DNA from 2 places in the Jatrophihabitans lederbergiae genome. Region 2 is predicted to be linked to the other one. Evidence: riboswitches for the same ligand, from Rfam matches in the RefSeq annotation. Region 2 holds a riboswitch; the other holds the start of a gene.
The links. Region 2 has a riboswitch for cobalamin ahead of RM423_RS03310 (cobalamin biosynthesis protein). Riboswitches for the same ligand answer to the same signal wherever they lie in the genome.
Positions count from the first base shown of each region.

Region 1: linked by a shared signal. The riboswitch ahead of RM423_RS07350 (Nickel transporter NicT) and the one ahead of RM423_RS03310 (cobalamin biosynthesis protein) in region 2 are both predicted to bind cobalamin.

Region 1 covers NZ_JAVREH010000006.1:185,772-192,552, forward strand. The annotation lists gene RM423_RS07345 (lysylphosphatidylglycerol synthase transmembrane domain-containing protein) at 1-1,650, opposite strand, end outside; gene RM423_RS07350 (Nickel transporter NicT) at 1,726-2,829, opposite strand; cobalamin riboswitch at 2,860-3,040, opposite strand; gene RM423_RS07355 (discoidin domain-containing protein) at 3,203-6,121, opposite strand; gene RM423_RS07360 (LacI family DNA-binding transcriptional regulator) at 6,446-6,781, shown strand, end outside.
Region 2 covers NZ_JAVREH010000003.1:86,091-92,871, forward strand. The annotation lists gene RM423_RS03285 (mismatch-specific DNA-glycosylase) at 1-184, opposite strand, end outside; gene RM423_RS03290 (SRPBCC family protein) at 249-1,217, opposite strand; gene RM423_RS03295 (ArsR/SmtB family transcription factor) at 1,244-1,582, opposite strand; gene RM423_RS03300 (hypothetical protein) at 1,762-1,935, shown strand; tRNA gene RM423_RS03305 (tRNA-Lys) at 2,321-2,393, opposite strand; cobalamin riboswitch at 2,532-2,668, shown strand; gene RM423_RS03310 (cobalamin biosynthesis protein) at 2,779-3,723, shown strand; gene RM423_RS03315 (cobyric acid synthase) at 3,720-5,270, shown strand; gene RM423_RS03320 (putative cobaltochelatase) at 5,267-6,781, shown strand, end outside.

The DNA of each region.
Region 1 (6,781 bases), on a different contig from region 2:
CCGCTCGCGGACGTATCCGGTGAGCGACAGCGCCGCGGCCACATACGTCGCGGCGGACGCGGCGAGCACCAGCGGTACCCACTGCCAGCGCGCGCCGGACAGCACCGTGACCAGGTCCACCGTGCCCAGCTGGCCCACGATCAGGTACCCGGTGACGATCACGGCGGCGATGGAGATGATGGTCCGCGGCCGGACCCGCTCGACCCGGGCCAGGTCCGGCGCCGGCTGGTTGGTCTGGGCCTGCACCTGGTCACGGACCGCTTCGAGCAGGGCGCTGTCCTGCCGCAGCGCCTCCCGGGTCTGCCGGCTCAGCGCGATCGGCTGCAGCACCGGCACGGTCGCGGCCAGCTCCTCGTCGGTGAGGACGTGGCGGGCGCTGCGTACCGCCTGCTCCGCTCCGGCCCATTGTGCGGTGGTGATCAGCAGCTGCACGCGGTCCAGGCTGATCCGCAGGTCGTTGGCGAACGCCGCGCCATCCTCGGGAATCGGCAGCAGCACGTCCCCGTCCACGCCGAGCCGGATCTGGCCCAGCGTCAGCCCGCGGTGGGTCACCCGGTTGCGGTGCAGCAGGGTGACCGCGCGCCACAGCTCGTCCAGCTGCGCCGGCGTGGGGTCGGTGAGTGCCGTGGTCTCGCGCCACTCGTAGACCAGCACGATGGTGTCCGGGCCGCAGCGCACCCCGGCGATGAGCCGCGGCACCGGAACGCCAGCCGCGCTCGCCGCCATCGCGAGCAGGGACCGGTGCTCGGCGACCCGCTCCAGCGAGAGCGCCGGGGCCGGGGCGAGGTCCGTGCGGATCCGGATCAGCCGGTAGAGGTTGTAGACGGCACCCGAGGCGAGCAGGTCACGGTCGAGGACCTGTACCCGCAGCAGGTGGCCGCCGCGGGTGGTGGCCTCGTAGCTGCGGCCGTCCAGCGTCGACTCGATCCGCAGCAGGCTTGCCAGCTCGATGCCGCGTTCGGCCAGCGCCGCCGCGAGCTGGGCGGCGTCCGGCCGCTCGTTCACGCTGCCGGCGCTGTAGCGGACGGTGATGCCGATGGTCGCGCCGACGACCAGGCTGAGCGCCAGGGACAGCAGCGAGGCCTGGGTCGCGGTGAACACCGACAGCACGTACAGGGCGATGACTGACGCGAGCAGCCCCCGCCACACCACGTCGGCGAGTCCGAGCACCGTCGTGAAGGCGAGCAGCGCGGCGAGGTAGGTGTCCAGTGGCCGGACCGAGCCGCTGCTGCCCACCCGGACGAGGGCCACGTGCAACTGGCTGGCGGGGAACGCGTCGAGCAGCTCGTTCAGCGCGGCGACCACGCCGATACTGAGCAGCCCGGTGAGCACCGCCTCGATGAGCCGCCGGGTCTGGCCCCGGACGATGTCGCGCACCATGAACGCCAGCGGCAGGGCCAGCGCCCCGAAGGCGGCGAGCAGGCTGACCGAGCGCAGCAGGACGTGCGGCACGTCGCTGACCAGCCGCGCGAGGTCTGAGTTGATGCCCCGGCTGGTGTCCCGGGCGATCAGCCCGAGCCCGACCAGGACGAGCACCGCGAGCAGCAGGCCACTGAGCCGGACCAGGTCCAGCGATCGGCGCACCCGGGACGGCGCCGAGTCCCGGAGCTCTATCGGTTCCGTGCCCGCGCCGGGTCGTTCGGTAGCCACGGGCCCGTTCGCCGCGGTTACGGTTCCGGTCCGGTGCTGCATGATTTTCGAAGGGTATTACAGCGAGATCAGAACTCAATCCAGCTCGGCGGGTTCGGCGACGTGTGGCGCCAGCGCCCAGCGCTCCTCCACCGCCATCACCTTCCAGTAGGCGATGGCCAGCGCCCAGACGAGCACGAACAGGCCGACGATGACGAAGCCGACGTTGTTGAGGTCCAGGCCGGCGATCCAGTTGGTGACCGGATCGGTGAGGTCCAGCTTCTCGTGCAGGACGCTGACCAGTTCGATGGTGCCGATCAGCAGCGCCACGGCGACCGAGAGGCCGGTGATCGCGAGGTTGTAGTAGATCTTGCGGATCGGATTGGCGAACGCCCACCGGTACGCGACGTTCATGAAGGCGCCGTCCAGGGTGTCGAACAGGCTCATGCCGGCGGTGAACAGCAGCGGCAGGACGAGGACCGCGTACCAGGGCAGGCCGCCGGCGGCTCCGCTGGCTGCCAGCACCAGCAGGGTGACCTCGGTGGCGGTGTCGAAGCCGATGCCGAACAGCATCCCGATCGGGTACATCTGGGACGGCCGGGTGATGGAGCGCATCAGCGGCCGCAGTATGCGAGTGAGCAGGCCTCGATCGTTCAGCGCCTGGTCGAGGGCGTGCGGGTCGTACCCCTCATCCTTGGCGCGGCGGTACACCCGGACGATGCCGACCAGGGCGACGAGGTTCAGGATGCCGATCAGGTAGAGGAACAGCCCGGACGCGCTGGTGCTGAGCACGCCGAGGTTCTGCCGGGTGGACGAGCCGGCAGTGGTGAGGTCGGTGACGAACTTGGCGCCGAGAGCGATCCCGGTCGCCAGCACGACCACGATGGTGGAGTGCCCGAGGGCGAACCAGAACCCGACCGACACCGGCCGCTTGCCGTCGGCCAGCAGCTTGCGGGTGGTGTTGTCGATGGCCGCGATGTGATCGGCGTCGAAGGCGTGCCGCATGCCCAGGGTGAAGGCGGTGATGCCGATCCCGATCCCGAAGATCTTGTTGCCGAGCATCAGGTGCTGGGGCGCCACCACGGCGATCAGGATTGCCCAGGCGACGATGTTCATGGCGGCGATCACCGCCAGGATCACGGCGATCCGGCGCCATTCGGCGCGTCCGAGACGCGTGGAGACGACAGTTGGCAAAGACATCAGGGTTCCTCTTCCAACACCTCGTGGACAGGGCTGAGCTGTGCCACGGCCGGTCTCCTGGCTCGCAGGTTCCGGATCGCTCCGGTATCGGGCTCGCCTTCCCGGACAATCTCGTCCAGTGGCTAACAGAGCCCGACATTCCTGCTTACAGTGGCGAGGGCCGCTTCGGTTCTGCACCGAATTCCCGAGCACCGTGGCAGCTCGAAAGCTAGCCGCTGGTGCTGCCCGGTGGCAAGTCGCCGGCTTCCAGCACTGCCGGAACACAGCACAGAGGGGCAACCGGTGAACCGGTTGCCCCTCTGTGTGGCCGCCGCACAGTCGGTATGCCCCCCGTCGCCATGGCGGCCGCTGCACATACCAACCTGCGCCGCGCTCAGGACAGGTACGCCTCCAGCTCCGACAGCTGGCCGGCGGCCCATCCACTGTTGGCGGTGAACGTCAGGCGCAGGTATCGGCTGCTGTTCGCCGGCAGGCTGATGGTCACCTTGTTGGCCGACGCCGGGTCGAAGCTGTACGCCGTGGACCCGACCAGCGTGGCGAAGCTGCTGTTGTCCGCGCTGCCGAGCACCGACAGTGTCTCGCTGCGGGCGCCCCACGAGGCGGGCAGGTCGAGCACCAGCCGCTTCGTGGCCATCGAGCTGCCCAGGTCCAGGGTCAGGCTCTGCGGAAAGGCGTTGTTCGTGCTCTCCCAGTAACTGTTCAGGTCGCCGTCCACGGTGCTGGCCGCGACGTAGGTCTGCGAGTGGCCGGTGTCGGTCACCGTCTTGTGCAGAGCAACGTTCCCGGTAGCCGGCGGCGGGGTAGTCGTCGGCGGCGCGGTGGTGGTCGTACTGGCGTACGCCTCGAGCTCGGAGAGCTGCGCGGCGGACCAGCCGCTGTTGGCGGTGAACGTGAGCCGGACGTAGCGGGTGCTGTTGGCGGGCAGCGTCACCGTCACCGTGTTTCCGGTGGCGGGGTCGAAGCCGTATGCGTTCGAGGCGACCAGCGTCGTCCAGGTGCTGTTGTCGGTGCTGCCCAGCACGGACAGCGTCTCGGTCCGCGCGCCCCATGCCGAGGACGGCGGCAGGTCCAGCACCAGGCGGCCGAGGGACTGCGCGCTGCCCAGGTCGGTCGTCAGGGTCTGCGGAAAGGCGTTGGCGCCCTCCCAGTAGGTGCTGGTGTTGCCGTCGACGGCGTTGCCGGCCACATAGACGTCGCTGTGACCGCTGTCGGTGACCGGCCGGTTCAGGGCAAGGTTCCCGGACGGACTGGACGGCGGCGTCGTGGTGGGAGGCGGCGTCGTGGTGGGAGGCGGCGTCGTGGTGGGAGGCGGCGTCGTGGTGGGAGGCGGCGTCGTGGTGGGAGGCGGCGTCGTGGTGGGAGGCGGCGTCGTGGTGGGAGGCGGCGTGGTCGGCGGTTGCGTGGTGCCACCGCCACCGGCGTAGGTGTAGACCGGCGCCGGCCACGGGCCGCAGTACGTCGAGTCCCAGCCGGTGTCGCCGCTGATCTTGTTGATCGCGAACGCGCCAGTCCCCTGGCAGTTGTAGCTGCCGGCGTTGCCCACATGCGTCGCGGTCACGTTGGTGAAGCTGGCGGAGCCGGTGGTCTGCAGCTGCAGCACGAAGGTTCCGGTGCCGTCGATCGTGACGTTGCTGAATGCGACGTTGCTGACCCCGCTGCCGATGAACTGGATCGCCTCGTACGAGCTGTCCAGGATCGAGGAATCGGTGACGTTGATGGTGCCGGTCATGGCCGAGTCCGAGGACCAGAACCAGATCGCGCCGACGCCGAACTGCCAGTTGGAGTCCAGCACGCCGGTCCGGATCAGGGTGTTGCGGGCGATCGTCGTGGTGCCCGCGAGCGGAACCGCGTTGAACCGGTTGCCGACGTGGATGCCGCCGCCCTGGTTCTGGGTGTCGCTGACGATGTTGTCGCTGACCGTGTTGTCATGCCCGCCGTAGATGGCGATGTTGTTCGCCAGGATGGGTAGCTCGACGGTGTTGAACGTGAACGAGTCGTTGGCGTCGGCGTTGCTCTCGGCCCACATCGCCAGCCCGTCGTCCCCGGTATTGCGCAGGAAGCTGTTGGTGACCGTGGAGTGGGTGATGCCGTTGTGGAAGTTCACGCCGTCGGCGGTGGTGTCCAGGATCCGCAGCCGGCTCAGGGTCAGGCCGTCGAACGGGCCGTCCAGCCAGGCGCCGACCTTGGTGTGCTGGATCCAGACGTTGTCCACCGACGAGCTGTTGAGCGCGCCGCCGATGCCGTTGACCTGGGCGCTGTCGTCGCGGTTGGTCACCTCGCCGAAGATCGCGAGATCCGAGACGTGGACGTTGCTGCTGGCGTTCGGCGCGTAGTTGCCGTACAAGCCGACGCCTGCCCCGTGCAGCACCGTGTACCAGGGACCGGCGCCCTTGACGGTCACGTTGTTCAGGATGATGTGACCGACCACGGTGAAGGTGCCGGTCGGGATCCAGACGCCCTTGCCCTGGCTCGAGCCGGCGTTGACCGCCGACTGGATGGCGCTGGTGGAGTCACGAGCGCCGGTCGGGTCCGCGCCGTAGCCGGTGGCGTCGAGGTAGCCCGCGGGCATGGCGTTGGCCACCCCGACGGTCTCGAAGTCGGCGGTGTCGATGGTGTACGAGCCGGCGGTGTCGTTGCTGTCGACCTGCAGCTTGACCGTGCTGCCCGCCGCGAGCGTCGAGCCGAAGGTCGTCCGGACGTCGTCGTAGAAGTGGTGCGCCTTGCCGTCGCCGGGGTTGTTGCTGAACGGGTACGAGCCGTAGAAGTCGCTGTACCGGCTGGTGACGGTGAGGTCCTGTGTCTTCGTCCCGTTGACGTACAAACTCAGCTGGTTGGTGAGACCGGCACCGTCGGCGGAATCGGGGATCGCGTAGTGGATGGTGACCGCGTTTGCGGGCTGCGCGAGCGTGAACTGGACGTACTTGCCCTGCCCGGCCAGCTGCACCGCCTTGCGTCCGGAGGCCTCGGACGCGAGCGTCCCGGCCGTGCGGTCCATGCCGAGCACGGTGCCGTTGGTGGCGGCGCTCTCGGCCTCGTACTCGGTGAACGGCACGGTCGCGCCGCGGGTGGTGGCAGCCTGAGCGGAATGCGCTCCGGCACCGAGGGAGACGGTGAGGGCGCCGAGGCCCACGACGGTCGCGGTGACGGCGAGGGCAGCGGTCAGCTTGCCGCCGGGCCGGTGGGAAGCGATCTGGGAGCGGCTGTACGAGCCGACGCTGACGCGGGCTCTCCAGGGGGCGCGGAGGCGCACCGCACGGGCGGGGGTCCCGGGGTTGGCTACGGATGGGGGCATGGCGAACCTCTCTGAGGTTGTCGGCCTGGCTGGACTGGGTGAGGGGGCAGGAATGCGGGAGCTGCCCGGTCACATAAACACAAATCACAAATGTTCGCAATATCTCGACAGTGTTTCGTAAATAGTAAATGTTTGCGTCGGTTGCAGGGCTTGCACACCGATCACTCAGAGCATTGCCGACAGTGCGGCCGGACCTGCCAGAATCAAGCGTCAGCCGAGCAGGACCGAGCACGGCCGCCTACCCGACCCTATGAATTGCGTGCTTCCGGCCGGTCGCCACCCGTCGCGTACATCGCTTGCAAGAAATGTCCTACGCTTGCGACCGTGACACGCAGACTTGCGGAAGTGGCGGCCAAGGTAGGAGTCAGCACGGCGACGGTGAGCCGCGTGCTGAACGGCAAGGGCGGGGTGTCGGAACCCACCCGGCAAGCGGTGCTGACCGCGCTGGACGTGCTGGGGTACGAGCGCCCGACCCAGCTGCGCGGTGAGCGGTCACGGCTGGTGGGCCTGGTCCTGCCGGAGCTGCAGAACCCGATCTTTCCGGCCTTCGCCGAGGTGGCCGGCGGCGCGCTGGTGCAGCAGGGCTTCACGCCGGTGCTGTGCACGCAGACCCTCGGCGGCGTCCAGGAATCGGACTACGTCGACCTGCTGCTGCAGCAG
Region 2 (6,781 bases):
CAACGATGCCTGCGCGATACAGCGCGGGATAGAACCGATTACCCCGGCGTGCGAAATGCGCCTGAACGGCTGCGGTCCACAAACCAGGGTTGATACCGACGAACAACAGCTGCGTTCGTTCGCCGAGCAGATCAGGCACCGTGGCGTCGCGATAGGAATCCAGCTGCGTCCGGGTGAAGCTCACCGCCGCAGCATAGAAGAGATCGCGCACGGCATCACCGGCGTCCGCAGCAGGACGGCTGACGGTGTCAGCCGATCAGTGACTCGAGCCGCGCGTAGGAGCTCTCCATGCCGTCGGTCATGCCGGTGGCAAGAGCGGTGTCTCGGACTGTGGCATCGGGATAGGTGATGAGCACGGACACCAGCGTGCCGCCCTCGACCGGGGTGAGGGTGAGTTCGTTGGTGGTCGACGGGCCATCGGTGCCAATCATGGTCTCAGTGGTCACGCTTCGGTGTGGCGGCAGGGACTCCAGCAGCGTTCCAGTGAAACTGAACCTTCCTTCGCCGTCGAGCTTTTCCCATTCATAGCGATAGGTCTGCCCCACCTCGGTAGCGACCTCGCACACCGGCATCGTCCAGCCGTCGGGCCCGAGCAGCCACTGCCGCAGCAGTGCCGGCTCCTGGTGTGCCTGCCACACCGCGTCCGGGTCGCCGCGGACGACCCGGCTGATGCGCACCTGGGTGTCGCTGAGAACCTGGGTCGTCGTCCCGTCGCCGGCTGCGAACGCGGCGAGATCGGCGAGGACGGCGTCCATCTGACCCATTGCCTCGGTCATGCCTTGTTCCATGCCCATGCTGAGCAACTTCTCCAACTCGTCGACCGAGTTGAAGCGGGTCGTGGTGGACACCCGGGAGCCATTCGGCGTTGCATCAAAGGCAAAGATCATCCGCATCGAGGGCATCTGGGGGTTCGCCGTGCCGTCCGGGTTCGCGAACCCGTTTCGCACTTCGAAGCTCTTGAGCTCGTCGACGGCGACCCATTCCCAGTAGCCGCGCGAGACGTCGCCATCCGGGCCGGTCATCGCGTACTCGCTGCGACCGCCGACGTAGCCGTCGTGGCGGGTGAACACGGCAGGGTAGGTGGGCGGCCCCCAGAAGCGCTCGAGCATCCGCGGGTCGAGGTAGGCGTCCCAGAGTCGGCGCGGCGTGACGGTGAAGTCGGCGACCACGGTCATGGTGAGCGACTCGGCATCCTTGGTGACGGAGGTGATGGGCATCGTTGGCTCCTGTCTTGTTGTGGCTGTTACTGCGGCTCGGCGAGCAGCGCGTCCAGTCGCTCGACGCGGGCGCGCCAAATTTGTTCATAGGAATCCAGCAGCGCCTGGGCCCGCCGGATCACGTCGGGGTTGCCGCGGACGATCCGCTCACGGCCATGCGGCTGCTTTTTCACCAGCCCGGCTCCCTCCAACACCGCGACATGCTTCTGCACGGCGGCGAAGGACATGTCGTAGGACGCGGCCAGTTCGGAGACCGTCGCCTCACCGGCCAACGTCCGCCGCACGATGTCGCGCCGCGTCGCATCTGCCAAGGCCCGAAAGATCCGGTCGACCTCGGCTTCGCTCAGTGCATCTTGTACAACCATTTGGTTGTATGGTGGCACTCGGCGGAACGCTCGTCAACCCCCTTCCACTCAACTTCCAGTGAGAAGCGACAGGAGCTCCATCGTGGTGCAGGCGTTCTATCACCCTTGACGGCGTCGTCCAGGCGCGCGGCGGCCCGGACGAGGATCGCGAAGGCGGCTTCGAGCACGGCGGCTGGGCGATGGACTACGACGCGGCCGCGGCGGACCAGCCCGACGGGGACGGCGTCGACCACATCGTTGAGGAGTGGGAGAGCAGAACCGAGGCGCTGCTGCTCGGTCGCAGAACGTACGAGATCTTCGCCGGCTCGTGGGGCGTGTGGGACGAGAACGCACCGGGTTGGCAGGGGAGCTGACCAGAAGGTACAACCGCATCCCCAAGTACGTTGCCTCGCGCACGCTGACTGAGGTCGGCTGGCAGAACTCGCAGCTCCTCGGGCCTGACGTTCCCGCTGCGGTCACGAAGCTGCGTGCGGCGCCGCGCGGCGAGATCCGGGTGTGGGGCAGTACCAAACTGATCCGGACAGAGCGCAGCTGGCGTCCCAGCTGTGCTTCGACTTCACCAACTACCGGCTGGGAATAGTCTTCGTCGCAGAGGCCACACGCCCCGACCAGCGAAGAGGGAACGACGCTCAAAATGGAAGGAACCGGCAGCCCGCGAGCGCTAGCGCCGCCCGGCGACGCCTCACCTGGACGGAACATGACTCTGGTCCCCGGGTTCCCGGGGGGGCCCGAGGTCTGTGCGCCGCCAGGGACTCGAACCCCGAACCCGCTGATTAAGAGTCAGCTGCTCTGCCAGTTGAGCTAGCGGCGCCTGTTCAGTTGCTGCGCCCGGTCTTGCTGAGCACGAGTCGAAACCTTACCAGACCGGCGACCCTAGCCCAGACAACCGGGTGTCGGCGTTGACCCCCCTTCCGGCACTGTGGTTGGGTTGGGCGTTACGACGGCAGTGAAGGAAGTCCGGTGCGAATCCGGCGCGGTCCCGCCACTGTTACCGAGGAGCAAGCCCCGACACACCACGGCCGCAAGGCTGGAAGGTGGGGTGAGCGACGCGCCGCCCAGCGGCCAGAATCGGGAGCCAGGATACTTCGGCCGTCGGCAGTGGCCCCAGGGCGTGGATACCCGACGGAGGTAGTGGAATGACCGTGCATGAACCCGGCAGTCGAACGTCGCACGCGCGATCGCTGACCCGCCACTAGATGTCGCGGTTACCTGTCGCGGCCGGCCTGCTGCTCGGCGTCCTCGCCGATGAGCTGTTCGCCGATCCCGCCCGCGCCCATCCGGTGGCTGCCTTCGGCTCGTTCGCCTCCGCGCTCGAGCGGAACCTGTATGCCGACAGCCGCCTCAACGGCACCGTCTTCACCGCGCTCTGCGTGCTGCCGCTCACCGCCGCCGCGGCCGCGGCCGAACGCCGACTGCGCCACCATCCTGCCGTCCGTACGCTCGCCATCGCCACGGCCACCTGGGCAGTCGTCGGCGGCGCTAGCCTGCGGCGCATCGGCTCCAGCCTCGCGCGTCACCTGGACGATGGGAACACCGAGGCGGCGCGGGCGCTCGTGCCCAGCCTGTGCGGCCGAGACCCCCACCAGCTCGACGAGGCCGGAATGGCGCGGGCCACGGTCGAGTCGATCGCCGAGAACACCTCCGACTCCGTCGTGGCGCCGCTGTTCTGGGGAGCGGTCGCCGGCTTGCCCGGCCTGCTCGGTTACCGCGCGGTCAACACCCTGGACGCCATGGTCGGCCACCGCTCGCCCCGCTACGCCCGCTTCGGTACCGCCGCTGCGCGCCTGGACGACCTGCTCAACCTCGCCCCGGCCCGGCTTTCAGCACTGCTCACCCTGGCCGGCGCGCGCACAGTCCATGGCTCGGCACGTGGCGGCTGGAGTGCGTGGCGAGCCGACGCCAGCCGGCACCCCAGCCCGAACGCCGGTCACTGCGAGGCCGCGATGGCGGGCGTGCTCGGCGTTCGGCTGGGTGGCCGCACCGCCTACCGCAGCCATGTCGAGGAGCGCCCGACGCTCGGTTTCGGCCGCGAGCCGGACCCGCAAGACATCGGCAACGCCGTCCGGCTCAGCCATGTCGTGCAGAGCGCGGCGGTGGCCGTGCTGGCCGCGGCGCTCGTGCTGACACGGGCACGTCGGTGAAGGGCTCGCTGCTGGTTGCCGGTGCCAGCTCGGACGCCGGCAAGAGCCTGCTCACCGCCGGTATCTGCCGCTGGCTGGCGCGCGAGGGAGTGTCCGTCGCACCGTTCAAGGCCCAGAACATGTCGAACAACTCCGCGGTCACGGCCGACGGTGGCGAGATCGGCCGGGCGCAGGCCCTGCAGGCGCGGGCGTGCGGCATTGAGGCGTCGGTGCTGATGAATCCGGTGCTGCTCAAGCCGGGCAGCGACCGGCAATCCCACGTCCTGCTGCACGGCAAGCCCTACACCCAGGCCAGCGCTCTGGGCTACCGCGAGCTCAAAACGGCGCTGCGCGAGCAGGTGCTGGCGAGCTACGACACGCTCCGCGGGCAGTACGACGTGGTGGTGTGTGAGGGCGCCGGCAGCCCGGCCGAGATCAACCTGCGCGCGGGCGACCTCGCCAACATGTGGTTGGCGGATCAGCGGAACCTGCCCACCCTGGTGGTCGGTGACGTCGACCGCGGCGGCCTGTTCGCCGCGCTCTACGGCACCCTCGCGCTGCTCGACGACCGGGACCAGTCGCTGGTGGCCGGCTTCGTCGTCAACAAGTTCCGGGGGGACGACCGGCTGCTCGCGCCGGGGCTGGACATGCTGTGCGAGCTGACCGGGCGCCCCGTGCTGGGTGTGCTGCCGTGGCTGCCGGACCTGGATCTGGACGCCGAGGACTCGCTGTCGCTGCCCTGGGCCATCGATGGTGGCAAGCCGGTAGGCGCCGACGTCCTGCGGGTGGCCGCGATCAGGCTGCCCCGGACGTCCAACTCCACCGACGTCGACGCCCTCGGGCGCGAGCCGGGTGTGCTGGTGCACTGGACGACCTCGCCGGCCGACGTGGCCGAGGCCGACCTCGCGGTGCTGCCGGGCAGCCGCGCGACGGTGAGCGACCTGGCGTGGCTGCGTGAGCAGGGGCTGGACCAGGCGCTGTTGCGACGTGGGGTGCTCGGCCGTCCGGTGCTCGGCATCTGCGGCGGCTACCAGATGCTCGCCGGGACGATCACCGACGAGGTGGAATCCGGGGCGGGTACCGTGCCCGGTCTGGGGATGCTGCCGGTGGCGGTGCGGTTCCAGGCGGACAAGGTGCTCGGTCGCCCGACCGGAAACGCCTTCGGTGAGCCGGTCAGCACCGCGTACGAGATCCACCACGGCATCGCAACGCTCACCGCAACCGGGCAGGCCGAACCCTTCCTGGACGGCTACCACAGCGGTGCCGTTTGGGGCACCACCTGGCACGGCGCCTTCGACAGCGACGGTTTCCGCAGGGCGTTCCTGACCCAGGCGGCCTCCGCGGCGGGACGCGACTTCACCGTCGCGCCCGACACCGAGGTCGCCGCCGTCACGGAACAGCAGCTCGACCGGCTCGGCGACGCGGTCTGCCAGCACCTGGACACCGAGGCTCTGACGCGCCTGATCACGTCCGGCGCCCCGCCGGGACTGCCGCGGATTGCCACCCCACTGACCATGCCGAAGCCGATACAGACCACAACACAGCAGCCAGGAGAGCGCACCTCATGACCATCCCCCAGGACCTCAAGGGGTACCCGTTCTCGGCCGTCCTCGGCGCGGACGACATGCGGCTCGCCCTGCTGTTGAACGCGGTGTCCCCGGCGATCGGCGGCGTGCTGGTGCGGGGCGAGAAGGGGACCGCCAAGTCGACAGCAGTCCGCGGGCTGGCCGCGCTGCTCCCTGACCTCGCGGTGGTCGAGGGCTGCCGGTTCGGCTGTGATCCGGCCGCGCCGCAGTCGAACTGCCCGGACGGGCCGCACCTCGACCCGAAGGCCGTCGTCGTACCCGCCCGGCTGGTGGAACTGCCGGTCGGCGCGTCCGAGGACCGGGTGGTCGGCTCGCTGGACCTGGAAAAGGCGCTGTCCCACGGCACCCGCGCGTTCGAGCCCGGCCTGCTCGCCGGTGCGCATCGCGGAATCCTCTATGTCGACGAGGTGAACCTGCTGGCCGACCACCTGGTGGACGTCCTGCTGGATGCCTCGGCGATGGGCCGCAACCACGTCGAGCGGGATGCCGTGTCGGTCAGCCACCCGGCGCGGTTCGTCCTTATCGGCTCGATGAATCCCGAGGAGGGCGAGCTCCGCCCGCAGCTGCTGGACCGCTTCGGGCTGACCGTGGACGTGGCCGCCAGCCGGGACCCGGAGGTGCGCGTCGAGGTGGTCCGGCGACGACTGGACGCTGACGCCGACCCGGCCGACTTCGCCGAGCGCTGGGCCGCCGCCGAAGCCGACCTTGCCCAGCAGATCGTCCGTGCCCGGGAACTGCTGGGACAGGTCGTGCTGACGGACGCGGCGCTGCGCCAGATCGCCGAGGTGTGTGCGGCGTTCGACGTGGACGGCATGCGTGCCGACATCGTCACCGCCCGCACCGCCGCGGCTCATGCGGCGTGGCACGGGCGTACCCAGGTGACCGAGGAGGACGTCCGGGCCGCTGCTCTGCTGGCGCTGCCGCACCGCCGCCGGCGCAATCCCTTTGACGAGCCCGGCTTGGACACCGAGGCGCTGGATGATGCGCTGGAGCGCTCGCGGCCGGAGGATGAGCCCGAACCCGATCCGGACGGCGGCGGTGAACCACCGTCGGATGATTCCGGGACAGCGGAGTCTGAAACCACGGAACCCGGCACGGGCGACCCAAGCAGCTCGTCAGACACCGGTAAGCCGGACCAGCAGCCGGACGGCCAACCCCGCGCGAGCGGATCCCAGACGGTGGCGACCGGCCGGGCTGGAAAGGCGAAGGTGCTCCGGGGCACCGGCCGGTCCGCGGGAGCCCCGGGCCGCCGGGCCGCCGCGCGTACCGGTAGGGGCCGGGTCGTGCGCGCGCTGCCCACCGGCGCGACGAGCGGCCCGATCCACCTGAGCGCCACCGTGACCGCGGCCGCGCCCCAGCAACTGTCACGCGGCCGCGACACCGGCCGGTTACGGTTGGCGCGCCAGGATCTGCGCCGCGCCGAGCAGCACGGCAAAGAGGGGAATCTAGTGCTGTTCGTGGTGGATGCCAGCGGATCGATGGCGGCTCGGACC